Rosistilla ulvae: one gene and its partner. The protein of the gene in region 2 binds, or shares a complex with, the protein of the main gene of each other region. Links are inferred from orthologs where the notes say so. Each region holds a gene or a part of one and is shown on either strand. Other genes may lie near its edges. The genes, in order: trxA and EC9_RS19775.

Evidence for each region.
Region 1: the proteins of EC9_RS19775 (region 2) and trxA are in contact, whole or in part, in a crystal structure (PDB 1F6M), measured with the Escherichia coli proteins. The link is inferred for Rosistilla ulvae from one-to-one orthologs.

Annotation. Positions count from the first base shown.
Region 1 is NZ_CP036261.1:6,531,699-6,538,746, reverse strand. What follows is about bases 1,905-4,751. They hold trxA (thioredoxin), read right to left. Parts: upstream 3,568-4,751; coding sequence 3,241-3,567; downstream 1,905-3,240. Other genes in these bases: EC9_RS23270 (hypothetical protein), read right to left, coding at 4,239-4,751; EC9_RS23275 (4a-hydroxytetrahydrobiopterin dehydratase), read left to right, coding at 3,830-4,180; EC9_RS23285 (right-handed parallel beta-helix repeat-containing protein), read right to left, coding at 1,905-2,924. Outside these bases: EC9_RS23295 (hypothetical protein), read left to right, coding at 1-399; hisA (1-(5-phosphoribosyl)-5-[(5-phosphoribosylamino)methylideneamino]imidazole-4-carboxamide isomerase), read right to left, coding at 782-1,543; more of EC9_RS23285, read right to left, coding at 1,716-1,904; more of EC9_RS23270, read right to left, coding at 4,752-5,891; EC9_RS26740 (alpha-amylase family protein), read left to right, coding at 6,402-7,048. UniProt on the Escherichia coli protein: Participates in various redox reactions through the reversible oxidation of its active center dithiol to a disulfide and catalyzes dithiol-disulfide exchange reactions.
Region 2 is NZ_CP036261.1:5,585,212-5,592,379, forward strand. What follows is about bases 3,862-6,828. They hold EC9_RS19775 (FAD-dependent oxidoreductase), read right to left. Parts: upstream 5,894-6,828; coding sequence 4,829-5,893; downstream 3,862-4,828. Other genes in these bases: EC9_RS19770 (sialidase family protein), read right to left, coding at 3,862-4,180; EC9_RS19780 (hypothetical protein), read left to right, coding at 6,113-6,439. Also shown: EC9_RS19755 (hypothetical protein), read right to left, coding at 1-185; EC9_RS19760 (DUF3592 domain-containing protein), read right to left, coding at 318-746; EC9_RS19765 (ATP-binding protein), read right to left, coding at 1,156-2,397; more of EC9_RS19770, read right to left, coding at 3,116-3,861.

The DNA of each region.
Region 1 (7,048 bases), 940 kb from region 2 along the record:
GCGATCGCTCTGCTGTGCATCGTCGGCTGTGGGCCTGCTGAAAAGCGGGTTGCGACGGCACCGGTAAAAGGAAAGGTTGTCTATAAGGGGGCCCCGGTGACAACTGGGACCGTGATGTTTATCCCCAGCGGCGGTGGACCGCCTGCGACGGGAGAGATCCAGCCCGATGGCAGCTATAGCCTGAAGACCTATGATCCCGAAGATGGAGCGGTTGTCGGCCGACATGCCGTGACGATCTCCGCGATCGAACTGGCGACCGGGTCTCCCGAAGATCCCGCCTCGGATCCAAAGCTTTTGGTTCCGACGAAATACAGCAGTTCCAAGATGTCGGGCCTAACCGCCGAAGTCAGCGATGGCGAAAACGCTGTCGATTTTGAACTAGAAGGGCCGTTGAAGTAATCGGTGATATCGCTTGATCCATCAGTTGCCCATGTTTGAATCACTCCCTCCCGAGATGCGGCTGTTCTGGTCGCATCGCCAGTTAACTTTCCCACCTTTGTTCGAATCCCACCTCACTACGATGCGATCGTCCTGATCGCATTCCCGCCCTTATCTTTCCCGCCTGGGCTCATACCCTTTGAGTCTGCAAAGCGCGGCACGTCATCTAAGGCGTGCCGCCTTTTCTTTTTTATAGACGTCGCCGATGCGTTGGTTCATCGAGATGTTAGAAGCCGCCACGGTTTCCGAAATGAAAACCGTGGCTGTTTCCCGATGTTTTGCGTAGTGCGTTTGGTACGCGACCGCCGGAGCGGTCTCGCGAACCTGGAGTGTTAACGCAACGTTAGGCGTTTGCAGAGTCGCCGCCGGATGCTTGCAGAACTTCCGTAACAGCGGCGAGAGCCGCCGGCAGATCCAAGCAGCCGTCGTAGAGAGCCCGACCGATGATGCAGGCGTGCGTGTTTTGCGCCGTCAGTTGACGAACGTCTTCGACAGTCGTCACGCCACCGCTGGCGATCACGGGGATGTCGGTCGCGGCCCGCATCTCCGCCAGAGCTTCCAAGTTGGGGCCCGAGAGCATTCCGTCTTTGGCGATGTCGGTGTAGATGATCGCCGCGATGTTTTCGGTCTTACTGCGAAGATCCTTCGCCAGATCGACAGCAGATCGTTGGCTTGTTTCCAACCAGCCATCGGTAGCGACCATGCCGTCGCGGGCATCGATCCCAGCGGCCAGTCGTTTTGGATAACGATCGCACATCCGCGCGAACCAATCGGGCTGCTTCAGCGCCGCACTGCCGACGATCAGACGCGACAGTCCGAGACCAAACAGGTCATCGATCGCCGCGTCATCGCGAACGCCGCCGCCCAGTTGGCAGGGAACATCGACAGCGTGCAGGATGTCGGCGATCGCTTGTCGGTTTTCGGGGATCGGTGCGCCGCGAGCGGCGTCCAGATCGACCAGGTGCAGGAACTGGGCGCCTCGGCTGACCCACTGCCGCGCCATCGTGGCCGGCTCGTCGCTGAAGACGGTCTCGCGGGCGTAATCACCCTGTTTCAAACGAACGCATTTGCCACCACGCAAATCAATCGCTGGCCAAATCTCCACTCGCGGCTCCTCGCTGCTTGCAATATCTCGAATTCAGAAGGTCCCTTCTGAACGCATTGTCGCACACCCTGGAAAGACCGACAACTTGGGGTGTTGGGGAATCAGGGCTAATAAGTGTTTGCGCTTCGGCTGATACCTAAGATTAAAACACTGGATAACCCTGTTGGGGATTTCAGGGGGTCTCGATGACCATGTTTTCCGCGATCCGATTCCCCTCGCCCCCCAGCTGCCGAATCGCTTTGGCGGCTGCATTTTCTTCGGTGACGATACAGTTGTTGACGATCGATTGGACGCATTCGTCCAACAGGACCCCCGCTTTCGGGAAGCCGCGGACCGTCGATTGACTGAAGACAATCTGGCTGCAGCGGTGCAGTTCGATCGCTCCGTCGACATCGCCCACGCCATTGATCGCGTTGGCGACCAGCAGGCATCCGCTGCACTGGGTCAGCCGGATGCCAAGTTTGGCGTCGGAGGCATCGCCGTAACCGTATCGCGGGTTGCGGTCGAAGGTGTTCCCCGAGACGACAACCGCTTCGCAGTTTTTCAGCAGGATGTTGCGGTCGTATCCCTTCCAAATCGTGTTGCCGGTGATCGCCACGCCACGGGTGTTCTGGACGTAGATATTGTGCTGGACGTCGGACAGGATGTTGCCGGAGATCGTGACGTTGCCGTGCCGCAGTTCTTCGGTGAACTTCTGCCGGTTGCTTTGTAAGTCGATCCAGATGTTGGCCGAATCCTTGCCGTGGTGGGTGTGTTGGATCGTGCAGCCAGTGATCGCCACCTCACCGATGCTTCCCTCTTCGGAATCCAGCAGCACGTTGGCGGCTGCCGGAGCGTCGGGAGTCCCCATGTTCGCTTCGATGTCACAGCCGGCAATGTGGACGTTGCGGACATCGCCGCCGCGGATCACGACGCCTCCCGCAGCGTTGTAACTGATGTGCGAACCGACGATGTTGGCTTGGTGCAAACTGACGTGGTCGAAGTAGACGCCGGCGCCGCTGTTTTCATACAGGTGGCAATCGCTGACGATCAGATTGCGGTTCCGCGAGGTCAGTCGGATCGCGTGCCGCGATTTGCGAATCGTCAGATCGCGGATCGTCGGCTGCATCACACCGACCAGTTCGATCCCGTCGGCTTCGGGGTGATTGCCGATGATTTCGAAACCGGCGATCAGCGGTGCGTTCTCTTTTTCAAAGACCTGCGGCTTGATCGTTTTCGGGGCGGCGGTTCCTTTGAGCGTCCCAGTGATCCGGATTGCGGGGCCGGGGCCATTCATCACGATCCGCGAATGACCTTGGCCAACGATATGCAGCGGCCCCGTCTTCGACAGATCGATCTCCAGCGGTTGGTCGATCTCCAGCGTTCCAGCTGGCAACAGCATGCGACCTTCAGAGATCAGTTTATCGGCGGGGTTGTCCTGTGCCGCAGAGAAATTGGGCAGGCAGATGAGGGTGAGTATCGCAACACGCAGCGAGGCAGAGAACGGTGCGGAGCGAAACGATAGGAGGGAGGGGAAGGCGGGGTGGGAGGTCACAGTCGGATACACCTGTGCAGGAGGAATCGAAAGCCCAACGTGAGCAGAGGACAGTCTAATCGGTGACGCCACGGAAGAAAGCAGCTTGCGGCCGTCTCTCTCCGTGGGATCACAATTATGTCACTCGGGTCACATTCCCGCTTAGCTATCGATTCCGCAGGCGTTACGCCTTGGCGGTATCCAGTGCCGCTTGCAGCGAACCCTTCGGGCGAACGCCGACGAAGCTTTCGGAGATCTCACCATTCTTGAAGACCAAGATGGTTGGGATGCTGCTGACGCCGTACTTCTGTGCAGCGCCGGGGTTTTCGTCGATGTTGACCTTACCGATTTTCAGATCGGGGTTTTCACCGGCCAGTTCTTCGATCATCGGCGCGATCTGACGGCAGGGACCGCACCAAGGCGCCCAGAAATCGACCAGAACAGGCGCATCCGACTGGAGCACTTCGGTGTCGAAATTTTGATCGGTGAATTCGGCTACGTTTCCAGCCATAACTACTACTCCAGTTTGGTGTGATCGAGGCAGCCGATGCCGCCTCTGAGAACATGCGTTTCAGAAATTCGATGCTTGGTCGAACTGTCCATCGAAGAACAAAATTGTAGCGCAACGGTGGAAAGTGTCAATTTGGCATGCGGATTTCAAACCGCCCAGATTCATGAGCGAATCTCGTGCCGAGATCCTTGCCAAGGCTTTCCGGATCGCCGTACAGTGAGATATAGGTCGGTTCATCTCTCACAATCGAAAGGTTCCCTCGATGGATATCAGTTCAATGGATCAATTGGCGAAGAAAAAATGCAAGCCGTGCGAGGGGGGAGTGGACCCTTGTTCGGCGGCCGAAGCCCAGAAGCAGTTGCAAAACCTTCCGGGCTGGCAGTTGTCCGACGACGAGAAATGGATTCGCAAGCAGTGGAATGTGAAGCACTTTGTGCAGGGGATGGAGTTCCTGAACCGCGTGGCGGAAGTGGCCGAGCAGGACGGGCACCATCCCGACGTCCACCTGATCGGCTACCGAAAGGTCAACATCGAACTGAGCACCCACGCGATCGGCGGGCTGAGCGAAAACGATTTCATCCTGGCGGCGAAGATCGATCAGGTCGCTCCGTAGGGTAGAGGTAGTCCGTTGCGAGACTCTTTTCCGGCCGTTGGCACCCCACAACGTTCGGTTACGTCGGTCCGTTCGGATCGACAAGGGGCATCTGCATCGCGGGCTGATCGGGTTGATCCCAGCGATGTTGCGCGAGCTGTCCGTCGCCGCGGGCCATCAGGCGCCGAGGATCGATGTCGATCTCATCATCGGGCTGTAGATCGCGAAGCAGTCCTTCGGCGACAAAGTTCCCGGCGTCATCTAGATGGCCATATAAAAATCCCGAACCCTTGGCGGTATCGGATTCGTGTTGCTCGATAAACATCCCGACGCGATCGCGCGCCGCGTCGATCGAGTGCAGCGCGGGGTGGGGCAGCGTGTTGGAAAGGTTGCCAAGCGGACTGATGGCGACGAGTTTTGCATCGTCCAGAGAAATCGTTAGCAACAACGCCGCTGTCCCTTGGTCGCCATCGATCGATAGATCGCGCAAGCGGTCGATTGGATCGACGTGCAGGGGGCGTGTGGCGAGGACAACAACGCGATTGTTCGACATCCGTAGCCCTTCGGGATGCAAGGTCCAATCGGAATCGAGTTCGATCTGGCGAACGGGCTGGGCCGTTCCGGGGTGCTGCGATTGGATGTCGACCAAAACCAACCACTCGGGAGTTGCTTGGTCATATAACAAGACAAAATCGGGCTGGGCGGCGATTGCGTAGCCGGCGAAGTTTGCCACCGTCAACGAATCGAATAAACGGATCGAATCGCCCGATAGATCCAAGATGTCGATCGACGTGGCGATTCCCGAACCGTCGGATTGAACGGTGCGAACGGCGGTTGCCGTTTGGTCGTTGGCGATTTGGAAACTGCCGATCCATCCGCTGCCCAAATCGATCTCGGCAACTGGAGCGATCGCCCCCGCGCCGACCGCGTATTGGGTGAGCCAGTTGTGCAGCGGGACACCGACGTTTTCGGAGTCCTGCATGTTGAAGGGCTCCGTCGTGTCGTCGCGCGTAGTCAGGGTCAGCAAGCGATCGCCCAACGGTCGTGTGATCCCGGCGGAGATCGGCTGCGACGCGATCTCGCGGAGGCCGTCGTCGGTGATCGCAAACGAATGGACGGTTTCAGGTGCTGGTTGCCGATCGATCGTCGCGATCGTTGGTAGTTCGGAGTGCATCACCAGGATCAAATGCCGGTCCGCAAGATGCAGCTCTTTGAGAAGGCCTGGCACGGTTTGTTGGATCGCTTGCCGCGGCGATGGGGATGGCGTTTGCAGGTCGATCGTCGCGACCAATGTTTGCAGGGGAACGCCGTCCAACGATGCCGATTCGGAAGTCCCCTGTTGCCACGTCCACTGAGTCCCAAAGACGATCGCGCGATCACCGTCGATCAGCATTCGGTCGACATGAAAACCAGGATCGATGACATCGCGAGCCGGCCTCAAGCCGCCATGATCGTCGCGGTCGAAGATCCACAGCCGGCTGGCAAAGCCTGTCTGTTGTGAACTGTCGACGACGACGACACGCCCCTCCGATTCGTGAATCAAACCGTCGGTTGCATGGCCTGGGGATACGGCGATTTCGACAGCAGCGGCGTGCAGCGGTGCCAATAGCGGTTGGTTGCGATGATCGATCGCGTTCGAATCGCTGGGGAATCCTGGAACAATCGTGATGTCGCTGGCCAGCAGACGGCGGGCTTCGAGCGATTCGTAGCGAAGCTTTCGTTGCGATGTCATGCGTCGGGAACCCGTGGTTTTCGCGTGGCCGATCCGCCCGTGTGGAATGCTGCCTGGGACCGTGCTGCTGGGCCCGCCGGTGTTGCCCTCGGGCGCTGCTCCCCGTTTTGCGAAATGGTTGCGGGGGAACAAGTTGCCATTATCGGTGCGATAGCACGGCGGTTGCAAGGTGTCCGCAGTCTGTTCCAAGGGGAAGTCTGTTTTTGCGTGAGGCAAATCAGCCGGACGCTGTCGTGTGGCGGCTGAGCCTTCTATTGAGACATGGACTGGGGCTGCCGCTTGGCTGCGGGGGAGGGACAAGGTCTGCCGCTGGTGCGACGCTAGCAAAGTACAGATTGCCTGACCCGAACGACCCACACCACCGGGAGTAGGGATCGTATCGAGCATGCCGACTTCGCCTGATTTACCACCGATTGTGCCGACGATACCGATTCGTGGATGCGCCCGTTGTCGGGCCTTTGCCGATGCGGCCGTATTGGCAATCGAAAACGCCATAGTGGTGGAAACGCGATGAACCGATTAAATCAAATCACCCGAACGCTATTAATCGCGATGCTGATCGGACACGCGGCGGCGCGTGCCGAAGAGGTTCAGCCGTTTTCGAAGCGAACCGACGTTGGGCAGCGGACGCCGCCGCTGCCGCCATTCCAGAACAAACGTGGAGAACCGCAGCGCCCCGTCGACGCCGAGAGTCGCGCCGTCGGTTTCAAACGGGTGTGGGTGGAATGGGAAAGCGAGCGGCCGCAACGGATCACCGGCAAGATGGCGCTGCGCGGAAGCGAGATTCTGAACTTCCAGCGGTTGGGGACAGTGGGGGATGAAGTCGCGTCGGTCCAATGGTCGGTCGACGAGATCGACATCTTCGCTGGGCTTCCTCAAACGCACGGCGGGTTCGTCTTTGAAGCGGATCTAACCGAGACGACCGTCCTGTTGTTTGGGGTGCAGGGAGAGAGTGCGATCGGTTCCACCGCGGAGACACATCAGATCGATTTGGCGACGCTTGCTCGCAAGCAAGCGGTCTATGAACTTCCTGGGGATATTCGTGTTGTTGCGCGAGTGGAACCGATGCCGACAAAGTTGATCTACCCGCGGCGACATTTGATCTTCAGTCCTGGAGAGACCTTCCGGTTTGAAGTTCTGTTGGACGAAGTTCCAAC
Region 2 (7,168 bases):
CGGAGGTGGTCGAGGCACTGGCAATCCGATTTGGCTTCGTCGCTGCACGATTCTCCCTGCTCATCCCAGAACGCGTAGCCGTCGAACGTCAGCGCAAACTCTTCGATAGCAACCATCTCCGCCTCATCCGCCGGGATGTCGCGCAACCGAAGCTGCGGCGAAGGAATGTTTTTACGTTCCATCATCTTCGTCCAGGTTTAAGTTGTCGTTTGATATCGGGAACGGGAACGGATTTTAAGCAGAGAAGGTTCCGGGAATCAGGTATTTGAGTCCCGGAACCTTTTCTTGTCGGACTTTTACCGAATTCTGTTCCCTTACTATTTGCTGGTCTCAAATCTCTTCAAGAGCTTGAGTTGCGGATCGAGCATTGCCCAGAAAACAACGCAAGAGGCGATCAGAGGAAGCGACCAGTTGAACACTCGCGAATCGTGAGCGACAACTGATGGGTTGTCTGGGGCATACAAGATTGCAAGCGACTCTCCGTAACCCGGGCGAAGCCAAAATGGCCCCGCTTTCAACTTGGCTTCGTGTTCGATTCCGTTTTTTCCAGTGTAGAGCAAGAGGTACCAGTCCGACCATCCTCCGTATTTACGCGAAGACGATTCATGTATCTCTTCAATTGTTGCCCTAGCACGTTCACCTGTGAATTCAAGGAATATGCATCGGTGACATCTCCATACGACGATGCCAATCATGACGATGGCAAGTATGTGACCTCTTTTGTGTGCTTTAATAGGTTTGGTCATGAATTCATAACGAGAGATTTGAGTCCGCCGACTATGGCCAGCGTTATGCGGGCGGCGGCCGTGAGCTGCAACATTGCGTAAAGGGCAACGACCGTCGCTCCGTATCATCGCATGGTTCGGTCGCCGCTTAGAATCGCCGGCTACGATCTCATTTTGGGATAGGAAAAGGTTCCAGGACTCAAAACAGACTTTGAGTCCTGGAACCTTTTCTGCATCGTCGCAGTGATCATGCGGCCACTATTGCACACCGGCATGGTGTCGAACCGACGTTGTTCGTTTTATGAATCGCGGATGAATCGCATGTCTTCTACTGGCATGTAACGACCGGGATCAGCGGGCGGCGGGAGCTGATATTGATGTCACGAGAAACCGGACCACTGCCGCTCCGTTGCATCCAATGGTTCGTCGTTTACTTGTTTGTCAATGGGACCTTCTCGACACGCTCATCTGCCGTTTTCATCATCATTGCACGCAACGCCATCCTATACCTTGGGTCAGCGAAGGCATACGCATCTCCTTTTGGCGTTCGCTTGAGAACAGGTTGGTCTCCTTTACCGAGCTGCGCAAGAATCTGGGTGACATTGAGCGTGGTTCCGCTTGTTGAATTGGGAAACTCTCGTCGAATCAATTCTTCAACGTCGGATGCCTTGACATGTTCATTTTCCGTGCAACCCAAAGCGAACAGCGTTTGATTTCGCCGACCGGCCTTGGTGTCTCGTTCGTTCATATGTTGTTCAACCACGGCGTAGCCGTGGTACATAGATTGCGAGAGCCAAAGCTCGTCTGCCCTTTCGAGCGTGTCTGAGTCGACCGTGCACCCTGAGTGATGTATCAGGTTGGCAACTTCGAGACAGTACTCATGGATCATCTGCGGAATGCGATCCGTAACCCAAGCAACATGTTTGTATACCGAACTGGGGTCTTCGACTGTATACCGTAGTCGTTTCTCAAATCCCTTCTCCACAAGCGACCTGCATTGCGTAAGTGATAGACGCGACACCTCGGGAAGCTCTCTCAGGCGATTGGCGACTGTCGCGTGGTGGGGCGTCTTGTAGTAGTACTCCCGTACTCCGCTTGGAACTCCCACAATCAGTAGTTTGACGTCGTAGTACGCGTAACGTTCGTCGTCACAGAGGATCAGAAGATCAGCAAGCTCTTTGAGAAATTGGTCCGTGAAAGCTGCTTCAAGATTGTCTAGAACCAATATGCCAGATCGCGAACCGGCGCGTTGCCGAATAGCTGCAAGACAAGACTCGAAGGGTTCCTTCTGCCCCAGTTCGTATTGTCCCGTATGGTCCAGTCTGCCTTTTGCTACGATCGTGTTTAGTTCAGCAGATTTGCTTTCAGAGTATCCCGTCTTCTCAGCGATCTCGTGACGCGAGACGAGGTTTGCCAATTCATTGGTGATTGAACCGAGCCTAGAAGCGTTAGCGAGATTTGCAACCTCAAAGTGGACATCTAAGTCGGACAGCACCTTCTTGTACAGCCAGGATTTACCAGTTCCGCTGTCACCATGGATGAGCAGGTGCTGTTGGCTATTCAGACCATTGCGGAGCGCTCTTTCAAGCTCTTCTCGTGCCACATACATATCTGGATTGATAGAAGCTGCACGTGGTGTGAAAACGGTATCAGGTGTTGGTCTTAGAGACATATATAGAGCTAAATCATTTATCGACGAACTATGGTTCTCACCGGTGTTGTTAGTGAGAATCGGGGATTTAGGATTGTTCTCGGGAGGTTGCGTGTTGTGTTAGCAACCCATCGACGACCTCGCGTGGTACGACTCACTTTGGTCAATGTCGTCGATTGCGATGGGCTTCGTTGCTTAGGGGGAGGCTTGTTCAGACGCCATCGCTCGTGCCCCTCTCATGGACGGCTGGATGGGATTTTACCCGTCGTTCGGCGTAATGCAAGCATGAAGGCAGGGGGCGAGGTTTGTTCGCAGTGATTGCACCGAGAGATCGCGGCAGAGCGCGTAGCTTGGGCTGCAACGATTTGGGACGCCAGTGCGCGGGGAAAACGACCGCGGGCGGTTACTACAGCACGCGGCGGACGATTAGTAGGGCGATCGCTATCGCGACGGCTATCGTGACTATCCAGAAGATGTTTTCGTGACGAAAAAATGAACGGCCAGGATCGTTGTTGGAATTCATCGCTATGGTCCTCCCTTACGCCAAATTATACGGCGTGCCGGCCGCGATGACACGGATGTTTTTCCGTTGGGAGAGTTCGAGCTCGCAGTCGCGGGTGCGCCAAAGTTGGAGCGGTGGGGTGGAGCAGCGGACGGCAGGCGCTGGCGCAAGGGGTGGATTCGTCGATCGGCATCAAGATCGCGTCGGTGGCGCCGGCGCGTTGAGCTCCTTTTTCGCTTACCGTGGCGAAATGGTGATGGTCCGTCCATAGATTGCGTTGGGGCCATCACTTTCACCCGCGTAATAGACCATAAACCACTCATTGCCGGTGAGGTGCGTCATCCAAGGGTAGCCGAAATCCTCTACGCCGGGAGAGGATGTCAGGAGACGGTTCCGCTTCCATTGCAGCGTGTCGCTCTCAGCTTGCCAAAGGCTGATCTGATTTTTGTCCGTTCGCTCCGTCTGGAGCGCATAGAGTCTATCGGGCTGAGTCGGATCCGAAACGATGAATGGGCTGGGGTGGTTCGCATCTTTGTTCCCCTGGATTACGCTCGGTTGGAATTGCCAACTGACGCCCCGGTCATCGCTGGTGTACTGATGGTAGGCGTGTGCTGAATTTTCGCGAACCAATCCGATCAGACGTCCGCCCGTGGAGATGAAAGTTGGTTCGTAGTATTTGTTTGTCGTGATTGTTTTTGGCGGGTTCCACGTTCTGCCATCGTCTTTGGAGTAGGCGATCCAAAGGCCGTCACCGTGCGGCTTGCGGTAGTGGCCACACACCGCCAAACCCTCGTTCGGAACCTGGAACACGTGGCCGAAGACCGATCCGGTTTTGCTCTCTCCGATCGCGGAAGTGTCCGTGCTTTTCCAAGTCTTGCCGTGATCCTCGGATCTCCATCCGTAGATGTTGTTGCGGAGGTCATCGGTAAACGCCATCACCATTAAAACAATGGCACCATCCTTGGCTTTTCCAATCGCCAGGTTGGCAGCGTGCTGATACGGCATCGTGCTATCGAAAGTCTTCAGCACCTCAGGCGATGTGAAACTTTGACCGCCGTCTTGGGAGACCGACACCGCCGGGCATCCGTCGCCATTGACGTGTTTCCTTCCCGCGATGTAGGCGACAACAATGCTGCCATCATCGGCTTTGACAACTTTCGGCCAGGACAGGTGACAAAAGCGGTCGCCTTCGGGGGCCGGCACGATGATCCGAAACGATTCATTTTCATCTCCGACCGCTGATCCGATGCCCAGCAACGCGACTGCGAATAGCATCCACCCCGTTAAAATTTCAAGCTTCATAAGAAGGTCTCTTTGGTTAGCATCATCGTCTACGATCGCGCGGTCCGAGCTGTTGAGCCACCATCGCTCGACAGCCATTCGAGGATTTGCGTTTATCGATTGTTATTGTCGTCGCCAGCGGCCCCTTCCTGGCTCCGGAAAGGGATTTTACTCATCCTTCGGCGACAGGAAAGCATAGTCGCTGGGAGGCCAACTTTCATGCGAAAAAGTGCGTCGGTGAGATCCCCGCAGCGTTGGCGGCTCGGGAGCTATGCGTTTCGGCAATGCAGGTGCACTCGCTTGCGGCTGGCAGCTGTACCTGCGGGGCGTTGGTTAGAGGAATGGTGACAGCTTTTCTTTAGCCACCGAGGCCACTGAGAACACAGAGAAGCACCGTAACCGATTGATGCCTCTGCGCTCCGTAGAGGACGAGGTTACGAGTCCTTGGGCGGATTCAGTGATTTCAGGACTTATAAAACGGCTAGCCTAAAAGAGTCGTGACGCCGTAGTTTCTACGTTGGAGCCGGAGCTATCGCCGAAGCGGTTCATTCAAAAGATTAACTGCTGGCGCGTGGCGGCTGGACCTTCCACTGAGGCACAAAAAAAACCGGTCGCTTGCGCGGACCGGTTGAGCATTTTTTATGGGAGACGACGGACTGGCGGCGTCGGCTACTTTTCAGCCAGGTAACGCTCGGCGTCCAGAGCGGCCATGCAGCCGGTGCCGGCCGACGTGATCGCTTGGCGATAGTAGTCGTCGGCGACGTCGCCGGCGGCAAAGACACCTTCGACGTTGGTGTTTGTTCGGAACGGCTTGGTCCACTGGATGTAGCCCTTGTCGTTCATCGTCACCGCGCCGTCGAGGAAGGCGGTATTGGGGGTGTGCCCGATCGCGACAAACATCCCGCCAACCTTCAGCTCTCGCGTCGAATCGTCAGCGGTGCTGCGCAATCGCAGGCCGTTGACGAGCTTGCCATCGCCGAGGACTTCGTCGACAACTGTGTTCCAGCACATCTCGATGTTGGGGTGGTTCAGAGCTCGCTCTTGCATCACCTTCGACGCCCGCATCTCATCGCGACGGACGATCAGATAGATCGTGTCGGCTCCTTTGAGATTGGCCAGGTAGGTCGCTTCTTCGACCGCCGAATCGCCACCGCCAACAACGGCCAGGGGTTTGCTGCGGTAGATTGGCAATGCGCCGTCGCAGACCGCACACGCGCTGACACCTTTGTTCTTGTAAGCGTCTTCGGATTCGAGCCCCATGTAGTTAGCTCGGGCTCCGGTTGCGATGATCACTGTATGAGCTTTGACGGTGTCGCCATTGCCAGCGGTCAGGGTGTGGACGTCGCCGGAGAAGTCGACGCTGGCGATATCGTCGCTGACGACGCGGGTGCCGAAGTTGAGGGCCTGCTGCTTCATCAGCTCCATCAGTTCGACGCCTTGAACCGCGTAGTGCGGTTGGCCATCTTTCTCGTGGCCAGCGGGAGCGGGGGGCAGGTTCCAGTGCCGCGACTTGTCGACAGCTGATTCGACGAACGCGCGGATGTTACCGGCCGGGAAGCCTGCAAAATTTTCGACTTCGGTGGTAAAGGCCAGTTGTCCCAGCGGAATCATTTCCGGACGGACGGTTCCTTCGTAAACGACAGGATTCAAATTGGCGCGGGCTGCGTAAATTGCAGCCGACCATCCAGCCGGTCCGCTGCCGATAATAACGGTTTTTTCAATCGTGTCCGACACCAAGGGGGTACTCCGTGCAGTGGGAAATGTATTTGTCCTAATCATCTCATATCAAAGAAGGCGGACATATTATAGATCGCTGCGCGGTTTCCACCACCTGGAGCCAGGGCAAGATCAGCATCGATGAGGTATGCTGTGGTTGAGCGAACGGCAGCCTCGTTGGCCGACGAATCTCAATCGAACCTCGAATCTGCCGCGTTTGGCGGCACAGAACATTCCATGAACCGCGATCTCACCCGCAGCATCCTCTCGCTCGCCCTGGCTTCGATTCTGCTCGCGACCGCCACGATCCTGATTTCCTTGGCGATCGATCGGACCGTGGGGCTCCGCCCCGGTTGGCCGGCGGTCGCCGAAGAGCCGACGGCACCGCGGCAGCGCCCGTTGCCTCCTGCGGGCAGTTACGACGAGACGATCGACCAGGCGCCAGTCGACGCCAATTTGCGTCAATTATGGAATTCGCTGAACCAGCAGGAGGAGGGAACGCCGCTGAAGTTCCCGATCGAAGTCGAGCGGGCGATGTCGGTCGAGCCCGGCCAGGGTGCCTGATTCGGGGCATTTTCGCTCGGAGGTAGCGGAGGAGGTCGTCGAGACTTTCCGCAATCAGCGGCTTCGTTTAACCGCGGTGGCAACGCCCTGCGCGTTCGTGGGATTCGACTCGCGCCCCGTTGGGCCTTTCGTAAGGAATGGAGGGGCCGTTTCCCAGGCCGGCACTTCGCTCGCGGGGCTCGCTCCGTTTGGCCTGGGCTATGCAAAGGATCGGAGCTTCGCCCCACGGCCGGGGCATTTCTGCCACAGAGGCCACCGAGAGCACAGAGGTTTAGCGGTGGGGCGATTTCTTTTGTGGCGAAATCAATCAGCGGCTTAGTTTAATCGCGGTGGCAACGCCCCGCGCGTTGGTGTCGCTCGACGCGCGGCCCGTTGGGCACGCGGTTAAACGATTGGGGGGGGGCTGCGGATTCGACGCTTCCCGCAGGGATTCAAGACGGTAGCCGGAGGTCGTCGCGAAGCGGCGCACCTCCGGTATGCGAGCTCCATCGCGCCGTGCAATCCCAACGGGATTGCAGACCGTGCGCCCCCGCCGGGGGCGGCGATCCATTGTGCTCTCGTTTCCGGTGGTGTTCGCTACGCTCAAACCACCGGCTACCTTCTGCGATCCCTTCGGGAACCGGTTTTGTGGCGAAATCAATCGACGGCTTCGTTTAACCGCGGTGGCAACGCCCCGCGCGTTCGTGGGATTCGACTCGCGCCCCCTTGGGCCTTTCGTAAGGAATGGAG